One region of the Azospirillum sp. P4_B5 genome, then DNA from elsewhere that is predicted to be linked to it. Evidence: riboswitches for the same ligand, from Rfam matches in the RefSeq annotation. Region 1 holds a riboswitch; each other region holds the start of a gene.
What was found. A riboswitch is a leader RNA that binds a small molecule or an ion and turns the genes downstream of it on or off. The one in region 1 is predicted to bind thiamine pyrophosphate.

Region 1 (4,724 bases):
TCGACCGGTTGGCTGCGGTTCTGAAGAGGGAGGGCTTCCTGTAACGCCGGGCCGCCTCAGCGGAACTCCACATACTGGTCGAGTGCGACGCGCCGCATGGTCTGCACGATGTAGGGTTGCGCATTGTGCACCGTCACCAGTCCCTTCGCGTCGCGGCAGCGGTTGGCGAGGACGAACAGCATGCCGATCGCCGCGGAATCCAGGAAGGTCATGTAACGCAGGTCCAGCCGCACCTCGGGCCGCGCGCCGATGTCCCAGTCCGCCAGCAAATCATGAAACTTGCGGCTGTCGTCGTAGGTGAAACGCCCCGACAGCATGATCCCTTCCTGACCGTCGATGTCGGTGTAGGCGTACTCCATCGTCACATCCGTTGGCCGGTGGTGTCTGTTTTTCGCTGCCTGCGCGGGGAAAAAAGCCGCGCGCGCATTATGGGTGCACGAATTGCGCAGCCCACGCAAGCATTGCGCGAGGGTCTGGAGAAGCCGGAGCGGCCCGCCGCGCTGGACAAAACGGCGGCACACCTATATTCGGTGGGCGCCCCGGCGGGAACCCGCAAGGGCTCCCCACCAACCCGCAAACGCCGGTGCGCCATGGTCGGCCGATCGCAGGACCATGCCGTCACGCCGCATTGCCATCGTACAGGGAGGGTGCCGCCATGCACACCGACCGCCAGGAACCGGATCGTATCCAGGACGATGTGCCGCACCCGGCCGAACGCCCCGACCCGCCCCGCGAGGACGGGGAGGAGGAGCGCGCCTATGGTGTGGAGCCGGAGTTCGTCGAGGAGGTCGTCGAACGGCTGCACGCCGGACGGCGCGACGATCTGCGCGCCGAGCTGGACACGTTGCATCCCGCTGACATCGCGGATCTGATCGAGCAGCTCGGCCACGACGACCGGGAGGCGCTGGTCGGCGTCCTGCGCCCCGACTTCGACGGCGAGGTGCTGAGCTACCTCAACCCCGATCTCCGCGAGGAGATCGTCGAGCTGTTCGAGCCGAAGGAGCTGGCCGCCGCCGTCGCGGAGCTGGACACGGACGACGCCGTCGACGTCATCGAGGATCTGGACGAGGACACCCGGCGCGAGGTTCTGGAGAATCTGCCGGCCGCCGACCGCGCGCTGGTTCAGGAGAACCTGACCTACGACGAATACACCGCCGGCCGCCTGATGCAGCGCGATCTGGTGGCGGTGCCGCAGTTCTGGACGGTCGGCAAGACCATCGACTATGTCCGCGCCGCCACCGACGAGCTGCCGGAGGACTTCTACGACATCTTCGTCGTCGATCCGATGCACCGGGTGGTCGGCGCTGTGCCACTGTCGCGCCTGCTGCGCCAGAAGCGGTCGGTCCGCATCGCCGATCTGGTGACGGAGGAGGTGGACACCATTCCCGCCACCATGGACCAGGAGGAGGTGGCGAACCTGTTCCGCCAATACGCCCTGGTCTCCGCCCCCGTGGTGGACGCCGGCGGGCGGCTGATCGGCGTCATCACCGTCGACGACGTGGTCCACATCATCGACGAGGAGGCCGAGGACGACATCGGCAAACTGGGCGGCGTCGGCGACACCTCCATCTATCGCTCGGTTCTGGAAACCTCGCGCTCGCGCATTTCCTGGCTGGGCGTGAACCTGTTCACCGCCTTCGCGGCGGCGGGCGTCATCTCGCTGTTCGAGGCGACCATCGAGCAGATCGTGGCGTTGGCCGTGCTGATGCCGATCACCGCCTCGATGGGCGGCAACGCCGGGACCCAGACCCTGACCGTGGCGGTGCGCGCCCTGGCGACGCGTGAGCTGTCGTCCTCCAACGCGCCCCGCGTGGTGGGGAAGGAGGTGCTGGTCGGGCTGCTCAACGGCGCCGTCTTCGCCACGCTCGTCGGGGCCATCGCCGCGACGTGGTTCGAGCCGATGATCGGGCTGGTCATCGGCTGCGCCATGGTCATCAACCTGTTCGTCGCCGGCCTGTGCGGGGTGCTGATTCCCATCGGGCTGGACCGGCTGGGCGTCGATCCGGCGGTGGCGAGTTCGGTCTTCCTGACCACCATGACCGACGTCATCGGGTTCCTGTCCTTCCTGGGGCTGGCGTCGCTTTTGTTGCTGTGACCAACGAAAAGGGGCTTGCCAAAGGCGGCTCTCTTCCGGATGATCCGGGCATTGGCTGGGGTGCCGTGCGGGATGCGCTCGCGCGGCTGAGATCACACCCATCGAACCTGTCTGGATAATGCCAGCGAAGGGAGCCGCCGCATGGTATCCGCGCCCTTACTTCATTCTGATTCCACCCTTTCCGTTTCTGGAGGACCCTCCGTCGCCGTGGTCGGCGCCGGGGTGATCGGCCTGTCCATCGCCTGGAGGCTGGCCGCCGCCGGCTGCCGGGTCGAGGTCTTCGACCGCGGCGCGCCCGGCCGGGGCGCCAGCCACGCCGCGGGCGGCATGCTCGCCGCCTGCGTGGAGACGGAGCCCGGCGAAGAGAGTCTTCTGCCGCTGACCCGCGCCTCGCAGGACCTGTGGCCCGCCTTCGCGGCGGAGCTTGAGGCCGCCGCCGGCATGGCGGTTGACCTGCGCGACGAAGGCACGATGGTCATCGCGCTGAACGCCGACGACGCGGCCAAGGTGCGCTTCCTGCACGACTTCCAGACCAAGCTCGGCCTGCCGGTGGAATGGCTGAGCGGGGCGGAGGTGCGGCGGCGCGAGCCCTATCTCCAGCCGGGCGTGGCCGGCGCGCTGTTCTGCGCCGGCGACCATCAGGTCGACAACCGCAAGGTTGCCACCGCCCTGCACGCCGCCGCCCTGCGGGCCGGCGCCGTGGTGCACGAGTATGCCGAGGTGTCCCGCATCGAGATCCGCGGCGGCCGGGCCGTCGGCGTCCAGGTCGGCGACCGGCTTTTCGAGGCTGATCAAGTGGTTCTGGCCGCTGGGGCATGGTCAGGCTGGATCGACGGGCTGTCTCCGGCGGTGCGTCCGCCGGTGCGCCCGGTGAAGGGGCAGATGCTCTGCCTGCGCATGGACGCCCGCCTGCCGCTGCTGCGTCATGTGGTGTGGACTCCCGGCACCTACCTGATCCCGCGGTTGGACGGGCGGCTGCTGGTCGGCGCCACGACGGAGGAGCGCGGCTTCGACGACCGGCTGACCGCCGGGGGCCAGTTCGCCCTGCTGGAAGGGGCGTGGCGCGCCCTGCCGGGCATCGCCGAACTGCCCATCGAGGAAGCATGGGCCGGCTTCCGCCCCGGCACCCGCGACGACGCCCCGATCCTCGGCCTCTCGGAGGTGGAGGGGTTGGTCTACGCCACCGGGCACCACCGCAACGGCATCCTGCTGACCCCGGTCACCGCGGATTCGGTGGCGCGGCTGGTCCTGACCGGGGAGGCCGATCCGGTGATCCGCCCCTTCGCGCTCGACCGCTTCGCCCAGCCGAAGGGAGCCGCGGCATGAGCGCCCGCATCCGCGTGAATGGACGGGAGGAGGATCTCGCCGCCCCCACCGTCGCCGCCCTGCTGGCCGGGCGGGGAATCGCCGCGGGCACGCGCGGGGTCGCCGTCGCCCTGAACGGCGCCGTCCTGCCGTCCCGCCGCTGGGACGAGACGCCCCTGTCCGCGGGCGACGCCCTCGAGATCATCCGCCCCGTGCAGGGCGGCTGAGCGCAGGGCGGCTGACCTTCCCACCCGCCGGAGCGCGGGTCCGACATCCAAGGAAACACCCATGAACGACACGCTCACCATAGCGGGCCGTGAGTTCCGCTCGCGCCTGTTTCTCGGCACCGCCGGCTATCCGAACCAGCAGGTCATGCTCGACGCGCTGGAGGCCAGCGGCAGCGACCTGGTCACGCTGGCCATCCGGCGCATCAGCCTGGACGGCTATTCGGAGAGCCTCGTCGACGTCATCGGCGACCGCGCCGGGCTGCTGCCCAACACCGCCGGCTGCCTGACCGCCAAGGAGGCGGTGCTGACCGCCCAGCTCGCCCGCGAGGCGCTGGGGGTGGACTGGATCAAGCTGGAGGTCATCGGCGACCGCGAACTGCTCTACCCCGACGTCGAGGAGCTGCTGCGCGCGACCGAGGAGCTGGTGGCCGACGGTTTCACCGTTTTGCCCTACTGCAACGACGATCCGGTGACCTGCCGCAAGCTGGCCGATCTGGGCGCGGCGGCGGTGATGCCGCTGGGCGCCTTCATCGGCTCGGGGCTGGGCATCCGCAACCCGCACGCCATCGAGACGATCTGCGCGCGCAGCCCGGTGCCGGTGGTTCTGGACGCCGGGATCGGCACGGCGTCGGACGCCGCCCTGGCGATGGAGCTGGGCTGCGCCGCCGTCCTGCTGAACACCGCCGTGTCGAAGGCGCGCGATCCGGTGCGCATGGCGGCGGCGATGCGCGACGCGGTGGCGGCGGGGCGGGCGGCTCGTCTGGCCGGGCGCATGCCGAAACGCGCCTTCGCGGAAGCGTCGAGCCCGCAGCTCGGCTTGATCGGAACGTAAGGCTGGCGCAGGGTAGGGGCCGTCCGATTTGAACCCCCGAAAACGATCAGAGAGACCCGAGACGTGCCCAAGATCTTCGAACCGCGCGACCCGGACTGGGAGGCGCGCTGCCGCGCCAGCTTCGAAATCCAACCGATCTGCAAGACGCTGGGGATCGAGCTGACGCGGCTGGAGCCCGGCTTCTGCGAGATGCGCCTGCCGTTCCGCGCCGACCTGACGCAGCAGCACGGCTTCTTCCACGCGGGCATGGTCAGCACGCTGGCCG
Region 2 (4,724 bases), on a different contig from region 1:
GCGACGGCGAAGCCGGCGGCGCCGGCCAGGAAGAGCACGCCCCACAGCGCGGTGACCGCCTTGTTGACGGCGACGAACTGCGGCAGGTGCCACAGGCCGGGCGGCGTCGTCTCGCGGGCGTAGGGCAGGGTGAAGGGACGGCCCAGCGCGAGCGAGGCGAAGGCCATGCCAGCCAAGGCGAGATGGACGGTCACCCCCATGCGCTCGAGCGGTCCGATGAAGAACAGCACGACGAAGAAGACGGCGGCGACCAGCTCCGGCGCCTTCGGCGATCCGCCCCGCCAATCATGGGCGCAGAGCGTCAGGCTGAGCAGCAGCGCCGCCAGCGCGGCCGCCGCATGGCCCGCCGGCTGCAGAACGCCGAAGGCAACCCAGGGCGAAAAGCCGACAAGGATGCGGATCGATTGGGGCATAGGCTTTGGCAGGAGCATGGCGGACCTTTGCTGTGGTGACGCCCGCCAGACTGTCCAAGGCACCGGACGGGGCCAGCGCCGATCCGCGAAAGGCCGGGGTCGCTTCGCCAAACGCTCACCCGTCGATTCACGAAGCGTGAAACGCCGGCACCCCTCCGAGCGGCGCCGCGCGGGCCAGACCTGCGGTTGCGGCATTGGGCAGCATCATGGTTGCTCAGATACTGTGCAATCATGACCCAAGCCGCCGCTCTTCCCGCCGTTGACAGCGATGACACACGCCGCGCCATCGGCTGCTTCGTGTTGGCCATCTTCCTGTTCGCGGGCATGGACACGCTCATCAAATATCTGAGCGGCGGCTATCCGGTGGCGCAGCTCATGTTCGCTCGATCGGTGGTGGCGCTGGTCCTGGTCGGCGGCATTTCGGTGGCGCATGGCGGCTGGGCCGGGATGCGCACGCGGCGGCCCTTCGCCCACGTCTTCCGCTCGCTGGCCGGGCTGCTGTCGATGGGCTGCTTCTTCTACGCCTTCAAGCATCTGCCGCTGGCCGAGGTCTATGTGCTGAGCTTCGCCGGTCCGCTGTTCATCACGGCGCTGTCGATGCCGCTGCTCGGCGAGCCGGTGGGCTGGCGACGCTGGGCGGCGGTGCTGGTCGGGTTCGGCGGCGTGGTGGTGATGGCCCGCCCGGAGGCCGACGCGCCGCTCCTGCCGATTGTCGTCGGCGTGGCCGCGGCCTTCTTCTACGCGCTGGCGATGATCGCGGTGCGCGGCCTGTCGCGGACGGAGAGCAACACGGCCATCGTCGTCTATCTGCTGCTGACCACCACGGTGGTGAGCGGCGTGGCGGCGATCCCCGACTGGGTGCAGCCGGGCGGGTTCGACCTCGGGCTGATGCTTCTGGTCGGCACGCTGGGCGGAGCGGCGCAAGTGCTGATGACCCAGGCCTTCCGCCTGGGCCGCGCCGCGGTGGTGGCGCCCTTCGAGTATACGGGGATGATCTGGGCGACCCTGCTCGGCTTCCTGGTCTTCGGCGACGTACCGACCCCCACCGTGCTGGCCGGGGCGGGGATCATCATCGCCAGCGGGCTCTACATCCTCTATCGGGAAACGCTGCGCCGCGGCGACTGACGGGTCAGGCGGCGGCGGGAAGCGCCACCCCGTCGTCGATGGCGAGCGGAGAGACCGTCAGGGCGATGATCCGGCTGCGTTCCAGAACGCGCCGGATCCGTGGCGGGTGATTCTCGAAGGCGATGGCGCCGCCACGGTCGAGCACCGCGTTGCGGAGCGCCAGCAGAATGCCGATGCCGCAGGAATCGAGGAACTCCACCCGCCCCAGATCGACGCGCAGGGTCAGGGCCGGCGCGTCCGCGACGCGGCGGAGCAGGGGCGTCAGGCCGGGCAGGGCTGCGTGGTCGACCCGCCCCGACAGGACGGCGCGCAGCCCGCATCGGCCCGGCGCCGTGGCGAAAGGGTGCAGGGTGACGGTGCTGTGCGACGGAGTGGGCCGCATCCTTCGTGACGACTTTCCTAGTGGAACGACGGTCCGGCCGAGGCCGGGAGCGGCGGAAGGAACCACGGGAAGCGCGACTCTGCGGTGTCTGTTGCGTTGCGAAATTGTGAAAAGGCGCCGGGCCGCCGCTTGACAGCCGCGCGCCGGGCTCACACTGTGCACACGAACGGCTGGGGTGCCTGCCGCAAGGCGGGCTGAGACCACACCCATCGAACCTGATCTGGGTCATGCCAGCGAAGGGAGCCAAGCGTTCGAGGCTGTGCCGCCGCTACACCCCTGGCCTCCTCGTCCTCGCGCGGTTCTTCGCCGGGCAGGAGGAGACACATCCATGCGGCGCTTCCTTTCCATCCTCTCGGCAACGGTCTTTACGGCGGCCTTTTCGTCGTCGCTCCTGCCCGGCTCGGCGCTGGCGGGCGAAGCCTCGGTCCCTGTGCTGGTGCCGCTGACCGGCTTCCTGTCGCTGGAGGGGACGAGCCAGCGCAACGGCGCGGTCCTGGCGCTGAAGGACGCGCCCGCGGGTGTCGCGGTGCGGTCGGAGGTGATCGACACCGGCACCTCGCCGGAGGCCGCGGTCACGGCGCTGGAGCGCGCGGCGGGCGGCAAGGTCACGGCGGTGGCGGCCAGCATGCTGGGCACGCAGATGCTGGCGATGCTGCCGCTGGCCCAGGATTACGGCATTCCGCTGGTCACCGTTTCCGGCACGGCGAGCATCACCGAGCAGGGCAACCCGTGGGTTTTCCGCTTCTTCCCCGGTGACGCCGTGACCAAGGAGGCCCACGCCCGCTACGTGACGGAGGAGTTGGGGAAGAAGCGCCCGGCGGTGATCTACCAGACGACGGCCTACGGGCAGAGCGGCAAGGCCCATTTGGAACAGGCCTTCAAAAAGCTCGGCGTCGAGCCGGTGTTCGAGGAGGGGGTGGAACCCGCCGCGAAGGACCTGCTGCCCGTCCTGACCAAGGCGCTGGCCGCCAAGCCCGACGTGCTGGTGCTGCACCTGCATTCCGGTCCGACCGCCCTGTTCATCCGGCAGGCGGCGGCCAACGGGGTGGCCGTGCCGATCGTCGCCGGCTCCGCCATGCACCAGCCGAGCACGGCGGCGCTTTTGGAGCCGGCCGAGTTGAAGGGTGTCTGCGCCGAGACGGCGGCCTCGCCGATCTCCGGCGGCAGCCCGGAGGTGGAGGCCTTCACCGCCGCCTACCGCGCCGCCTTCAACGCGGAGCCGGACGCCTTCGCGCTCGGCCAGTATGACGGCATCCGCATGGTGCTGGAGGCCGTGAGGAATGGCGCTGGCAGCGCGGAGGAGGTGCGCAAGGCCCTGTCCGCCGGGACCCACCAGGGTCTCGCCATGACCTACCGGTCTGACGGCAAGGGCAACATGGCGCATTCGGCGGTGGTCGTCTGCTACGACGGCGCCTCGCGCGTGCCGGCGATCGCCAAGCGGTACGACAACCTGACCGGCGTGGTGACCGGCATGGTGAAGTGAGCGGGCCTTGATCACCCTGCAGCTTCTCGTCAATGGCCTCGCCCTGGGTGCGGCCTACGCGCTGGTCGCGCTGGGCTTCGTGCTGGTGCTGAACGCCACCGCGGCGGTGAATTTCGCGCAGGGCGATCTCGTGATGGCCGGCGGGCTGCTCGGCGTGGCGCTGGCGCCGCATCTGCCGGCCTATATGCCGTTGCCCGGACTGCTCCTGCTGCCGGTGGTGCTGGTGCTGATGGCCGGGCTGGGGTTGGCGCTGGCGGCGGCGGCCTATCTGCCGCTGCGCCGCCGCCCACCGGTGGCGGTCTTCATCAGCACCATCGCGGCGGGGATCATCCTGCAAAACGGCGCCTCCGTCCTGTTCGGGCCGGAACCACGGGCGGCACCGCCGCTGCTGAGCGGGGGGGCGCTCGACCTCGGCGGGCTGGTGGTGGCGGAGCAGTCGCTGGCCATCATCGCCGTCGCCGCTCTGCTGATCGCCGGGCAGCAATGGCTGTTCGGGCGGACCCAGCTCGGCCGCCGCCTGCGCGCCACGGCGCAGGACCCGGAGATGGCGCGGGCCTGCGGCGTGCCGGTGACGGCGATGATCCTGATCACCTTCGCGCTGGGCACCGCCTTCGCCGGGGCGGCGGGACTGCTGCTCGCCAACCGCTACTTCGTCACGCCGACGGCGGGCGGCGACCTGATCCTGAAAGCCTACATCGCCGTGACCATCGGCGGCTGGGGCTCGGTCCCCGGGGCGGTGGCCGGCGCGCTGCTGATCGCGCTGTTCGAGGTCGGGGTGTCGTCGGTGCTGTCCTATCCGGTGGCGCTGGGGCTGCTCTACGCCACGCTGCTGGTCATCCTGGTCGCCCGCCCGCAGGGGCTGTTCGGGGAGGCGGCGCGGCGCCGTGCGTAAGGGCGTCCACAAGCTGTGGGCGCTGGCCCCCACCCTGACCCTCCCCCGCTTCGCAGGGGAGGGGATGATGGTTGCGGCCTTGCTGGCGTACGCGCTGCTGTACGCGTCGCCCTATGGGCTGCGCGTGCTGACCGTGGCGGGGGTGTATGCGCTGGCCGCCATCGGGTTCCAGATCGTCTTCGGGCTTGGCGGGGCGCTGTCGCTGGCCCATGGCGCCTTCTTCGGGATCGGGGCCTACGCCACAGGCATCCTGGGCAGCCAATGGGGCTGGAGCTTCGCCGCAACCTTCCCGGTGTCTCTTCTGGTGCCGCTGCTGCTGGCCCTGCTGGTCGGACTGCCGGTGCTGCGGCTGGAATCCCATTACTTCGCGCTGGCGACTCTGGGCATCGCGCAGGTCGTCCATCTGCTGGCGGTCAACAGCCCCGGCCT
Region 3 (4,724 bases), on a different contig from region 1:
CCTGCGCCCCCTGTTGGTCCTGTTCGTTCTGCTGCTCGCCGCCCCGGCGGTGCAGGCGCAGTTCTACCAGACGCCGGGGCCGACCTCGCCGACCTCGAAGGACGAGGTGCAGCTCTACCAGACGCCGGACGGCAAGCTGTCCGGGCGGGTCAGCATCCCCGACGCGAAGCTGGGCGTCCTGGTTCAGCCGGAGGGGCGGGAGTGGCGCGAGTTCCGCATGGTCTGGCTGAAGATCATCGCGGGGGCGCTGATCCTGGGGCCGATCGCGGTGTTGGCGATCTTCTATCTGATCCGCGGTACCATCCGCATCCAGGGCGGCCGGTCGGGGCGCCCGGTGCCGCGCTTCAGCGGCATGGACCGCTTCGCCCACTGGACGACGGCGGTCAGCTTCCTCCTGATGGCGCTGACCGGGCTGATCCTGACCTTCGGGCGCATGCTGCTGATCCCGCTGATCGGCCACCCGAACTTCACGATGTTGGCCGAAGCCAGCAAGTACATGCACAACTTTTTCAGCGTGCCCTTCGTCCTCGGGCTGCTGATGATCTTCGTGCTGTGGGTGCGCGACAACATCCCGGAGAAGGCTGATCTCGTCTGGCTGAAGACGCTCGGCGGCGTGCTGAGCAAGTCCGGCGAGCATCCGGAGGCCGGGCGCTTCAACGCCGGTCAGAAGGGCGTCTTCTGGGCGGTGGTGTTCGGTGGCTTTGCGCTGTCGCTCACCGGTTTCCTGCTGATGATGCCCTTCGCCGTCACCGGGATCGGCGGCATGCAGATCCTGCACGTCGCGCACGGGGTGGTGGCAGCCCTGATGATCGCGCTGATCATCGGGCACATCTACATCGGCACCATCGGCATGGAGGGCGCTTTCGACGCCATGGGCAGCGGCGTGGTCGACGAGAACTGGGCCAAGGACCATCACCGCCGCTGGTACGAGGAGCAACTCCGCAACGGCCGGGCCAATGAGGACGAACGGCTGCGGCATCGAGCGGCGGAGTGAGGCGCGGAACATCTCTCGACAGGCGGGCCGGCATGGCCGATCCTTCCGCGCAACGAATTGTGCGTGGGGAGGATTCATGCCGCTCGACCACCGGGAGTCGCTGTTCCGCCGCATCGCGGAGCGGCGCGACGACCTCGTCGCGCTGACCCGCGACCTGATCCGCATCCCCACCGTCAACCCGCCTGGCGACGTCTACACCGACTGCGCGGAATTCCTCGGGCGGCGGCTGGCCGGGCGCGGCTTCGCCGTGGAATATGTGCGGGCCGACGGCGCGCCGGGCGACAGCGACCGCTACCCGCGCACCAACGTCGTCGCGCGGATCGAAGGGCGCGAGCCCGGCCCCTGCGTGCACTTCAACGGCCACATCGACGTGGTGCCCGCCGGCCAGGGCTGGACGGTCGATCCCTTCGAAGGCGTGGTGAAGGACGGGCGCGTCTACGGCCGCGGCGCCTGCGACATGAAGGGCGGCATCGCCGCGTCGATTATCGCCGTGGAAGCGATCCTGGAGGAGGGTATCCCCTTCCCCGGCGCGCTGGAAATCTCCGGCACGGTGGACGAGGAGTCCGGCGGCTACGGCGGGGTCGGGCATCTGGCGACGCTCGGCTACTTCTCCCGCCCGCGGGTCGACCACGTCATCATCCCGGAACCGCTGAACGTGGACCGGGTGTGCATCGGCCACCGCGGCGTCTGGTGGGCGGAGATCGAGACCAAGGGCCGCGTCGCCCACGGCTCCATGCCCTTCCTCGGCAACTGCGCGGTGCGCCACATGGGCGCCGTGCTGCACCGGATCGAGACGGAGCTGATCCCCCGGCTGGCCGCCAAGCGCACCGCCATGCCGGTGGTGCCGGAGGGGGCGCGGCAGTCCACCCTGAACATCAACGCCATCCATGGCGGGCAGGCGGAGGATCACGGCGGCCTGCCCAGCCCGATGGTGCCCGACCGCTGCCGCATGGTCATCGACCGCCGCTATCTGATCGAGGAGGACCCGGAGGAGGTGCGGGCGGAGATCGTCGGCATCCTGGAGGACCTGCGCCGCGAGCGCCCCGGTTTCGATTACGAGCTGCGCGAGGTGCTGGCCTTCCTGCCCACCCTGACCGACACCGACGCTCCGGTGGTGCGGGCGGTGGGGGCGGCCATCGAGACGGTGCTGGGTCGCCCGGCGGCGCGGGTGGTGTCCCCCGGCACCTACGACCAGAAGCACATCGCGCGGGTCGGGCATCTCAAGGACTGCATCGCCTACGGCCCCGGCATCCTCGACCTCGCCCACCAGCCGGACGAGTATGTGGGCATCGACGACATGGTCCATGCCGCACAGGTGATGGCGATGGCCGCCCTGTCGCTGTTGCGGCGGGAGGTGTAAGGTCGCGCTCGTGGCAACAACGGCTGGCTGGACACGCGCGCGATGTCGGACCTCAAGCTCAACCTCGGCTGCGGCGACACGCGGCTTGCCGGCTACGTCAACGTGGACAAGTACGGCACCTTCGGGCCGGACATCGTCGCCGACCTGGAGGTCGTGCCCTGGCCGTTCGAGGAGAGCAGCGTCGCCGACGTCCAGCTCATCCACGCGCTGGAGCATATGGGCCAGACGACCGAGAGCTTCCTGAACATCATGAGGGAGCTGTACCGCGTCTGCCGGCACGGCGCGCGGATCACCATCAAGGTGCCGCACCCGCGCAGCGACGGCTATCTCGGCGACCCGACCCACGTCCGCCCGATCACGCCCAACGTGCTGAGCCTGTTCTCGATGGAGGAGAACCGGAAGTTCATCGAGCGCGGCTGGCCCAACACGCGGCTGGCCATGCATCTGAACGTCGATTTCCGCATGCTGTCGATCGTCTATGCCCCGACCCCGCGCTGGCACCACAAGCTGGCGTCTGGGGAGGTCACGAACCAGGAGGTGATGGAGGCGATGGAAAGCCAGAACAACGTCATCGACGAGATTGCCATGGTCCTGGAGGTGGTGAAGGACGCCGCCTGAACCCGACCTCCTCGAACCCGACCGGCTTGACGGGCGGGGGCCGGTCCCTTAGCTTGCGAATGTTCCCTGGGGGGCCTCGCTAGGAGGCTGAGACTCCGCCGGTCCGGCGCTTTCATCCGGACAACGCGGTGACCCATCGAACCTGATCCGGGTCATACCGGCGTAGGGACGGGACTGAAGGGCGGCACGGCGTACCCCCATTCCATCCAGACACCGCTTGTCCCGGCAACAGTTTGTTGGCGTTGCAAAAGGTGTGTGCGGACGTGACCGAAGCCCGACTTGTCGAAGAGCTGCTGGCCTTCATCGCCGCCGGAGAGGCGGACGAGGAGGCGTTCAACCGCATGGCGCTGGCCGTCTTCGCCCATCAGTTCGAGACCAACGCCCCCTACCGCCGCTTCGCCACCCAGCGGGCGCGCACCCTGCGCACGGTGAAGAGCTGGCGCGACGTGCCCGCCGTGCCGATCAGCGCCTTCAAGGACCTGACGCTGAGCGGACGCCCGCCGGAGGAATGCCCGCACGTCTTCATGACCAGCGGCACCACCAAAGGCGTGCGCGGCAAGAGCCACCATCCGACGCTGGCGGTCTACGACCGCTCCATGACCGTCAATTTCCGCCGCCGCTTCATGGGGGAATGGGAGCGGCTGCGCATGGGCATCCTGTTCCCGACCGAGCAGGCGATGCCCAACTCCTCGCTTGCCCATTATCTGGCGCTGGCCAAGAACGAGTTCGGGACGGCGGAGAGCCGCTACCTCATATCCGACGCCGGGCTGGACGTGGACGGGGCGATCGAGGCGCTGTCCCGCGCCGAGGAAACCGGCGAACCCTACGCCCTGCTGGGGGCGAGCTTCAGCGTCGTGCATCTGATGGACGCGCTGGCCGAGCGGGGGCGGAGCTTCGCCCTGCCGGCGGGCAGCCGCATCCTTGACACCGGCGGCTTCAAGGGCCAGTCGCGCGAGATGGCGGCGGAGGAGTTCTACAGCCGCCTCTCCGCCACCTTCGGCGTGCCGCGCCGGCTGTGCATCAACATGTACGGCATGACGGAGCTGAGCACCCAGTTCTACGACGACGGCAACGAGACCTGCCCGTCGGTGAAGTCCGGTCCGCACTGGATCCGCAGCCGGGTCATCAACCCGCTGACCGGCCAGGAGGTGCCGCGCGGCAGCGTCGGCGTGCTGGTCCATCACGATCTGGCCCATTTCAACTGCGCTTCCGCCATCCTGACCGAGGATGCGGGGGTGGAGGTGGACGGCGGCTTCCAGCTTCTCGGCCGGGCCGACGGGGCGGACGCCAAGGGCTGCTCCGTGGCGGTCGAGGACTTCCTCAAAGCGGCGCGGGCGCCCTGATGGAGCGCGCCGGGCATCTGCCGGGGCTGTCCGCCGACGCGGTGGACTGGCGGACGCTGACCTTCCGGCGCGGCGCCGAGACGCTCGACGTGGCGGTGCCGGTGCTGAGCGAGGCGCAGATCGCTGAATTGGCAACGCGAGTGCGCGCCAACGCGCGGGCCTACCTAAAAAGCCGCACCGTCGCGGAGATCGCCGCCGCCATCGACCGTGCCATCGCCCGGCTGCTCGACCGCGACGACCCGTGGAGGCAAAAGGCGGAACGGCTGCTGCCGCTGGTCACCGGCTACGACGCGGAGATGGTCCGGCTGGGGCTGACCGGCTATCTGAAGACCTTCCGCGGGCCGGAGCTGCGGAAGTTCATCGCCGAGGATTTCGCCAACCCGGCGGTGCTCGACGATTTCCAGCCGAT

Region 2: linked by a shared signal. The riboswitch ahead of AC1DVI_RS20945 (ABC transporter substrate-binding protein) and the one ahead of thiO (glycine oxidase ThiO) in region 1 are both predicted to bind thiamine pyrophosphate.
Region 3: linked by a shared signal. The riboswitch ahead of AC1DVI_RS24495 (LuxE/PaaK family acyltransferase) and the one ahead of thiO (glycine oxidase ThiO) in region 1 are both predicted to bind thiamine pyrophosphate.

The regions. Positions count from the first base shown of each region.
Region 1 is NZ_JBFUHT010000010.1:172,710-177,433, reverse strand. It holds gene AC1DVI_RS10840 (glycosyltransferase family 61 protein) at 1-44, shown strand, start outside; gene AC1DVI_RS10835 (STAS domain-containing protein) at 57-359, opposite strand; gene mgtE (magnesium transporter) at 656-2,095, shown strand; TPP riboswitch at 2,142-2,245, shown strand; gene thiO (glycine oxidase ThiO) at 2,303-3,421, shown strand; gene thiS (sulfur carrier protein ThiS) at 3,418-3,627, shown strand; gene thiG (thiazole synthase) at 3,689-4,459, shown strand; gene AC1DVI_RS10810 (PaaI family thioesterase) at 4,523-4,724, shown strand, end outside.
Region 2 is NZ_JBFUHT010000028.1:75,747-80,470, reverse strand. It holds gene AC1DVI_RS20960 (phytoene desaturase family protein) at 1-431, opposite strand, end outside; gene AC1DVI_RS20955 (DMT family transporter) at 645-1,538, shown strand; gene AC1DVI_RS20950 (STAS domain-containing protein) at 1,543-1,920, opposite strand; TPP riboswitch at 2,082-2,179, shown strand; gene AC1DVI_RS20945 (ABC transporter substrate-binding protein) at 2,249-3,403, shown strand; gene AC1DVI_RS20940 (branched-chain amino acid ABC transporter permease) at 3,411-4,295, shown strand; gene AC1DVI_RS20935 (branched-chain amino acid ABC transporter ATP-binding protein/permease) at 4,288-4,724, shown strand, end outside.
Region 3 is NZ_JBFUHT010000038.1:62,112-66,835, forward strand. It holds gene AC1DVI_RS24480 (formate dehydrogenase subunit gamma) at 1-994, shown strand, start outside; gene AC1DVI_RS24485 (acetylornithine deacetylase/succinyl-diaminopimelate desuccinylase family protein) at 1,071-2,354, shown strand; gene AC1DVI_RS24490 (class I SAM-dependent methyltransferase) at 2,397-2,972, shown strand; TPP riboswitch at 3,030-3,159, shown strand; gene AC1DVI_RS24495 (LuxE/PaaK family acyltransferase) at 3,236-4,315, shown strand; gene AC1DVI_RS24500 (acyl-CoA reductase) at 4,315-4,724, shown strand, end outside.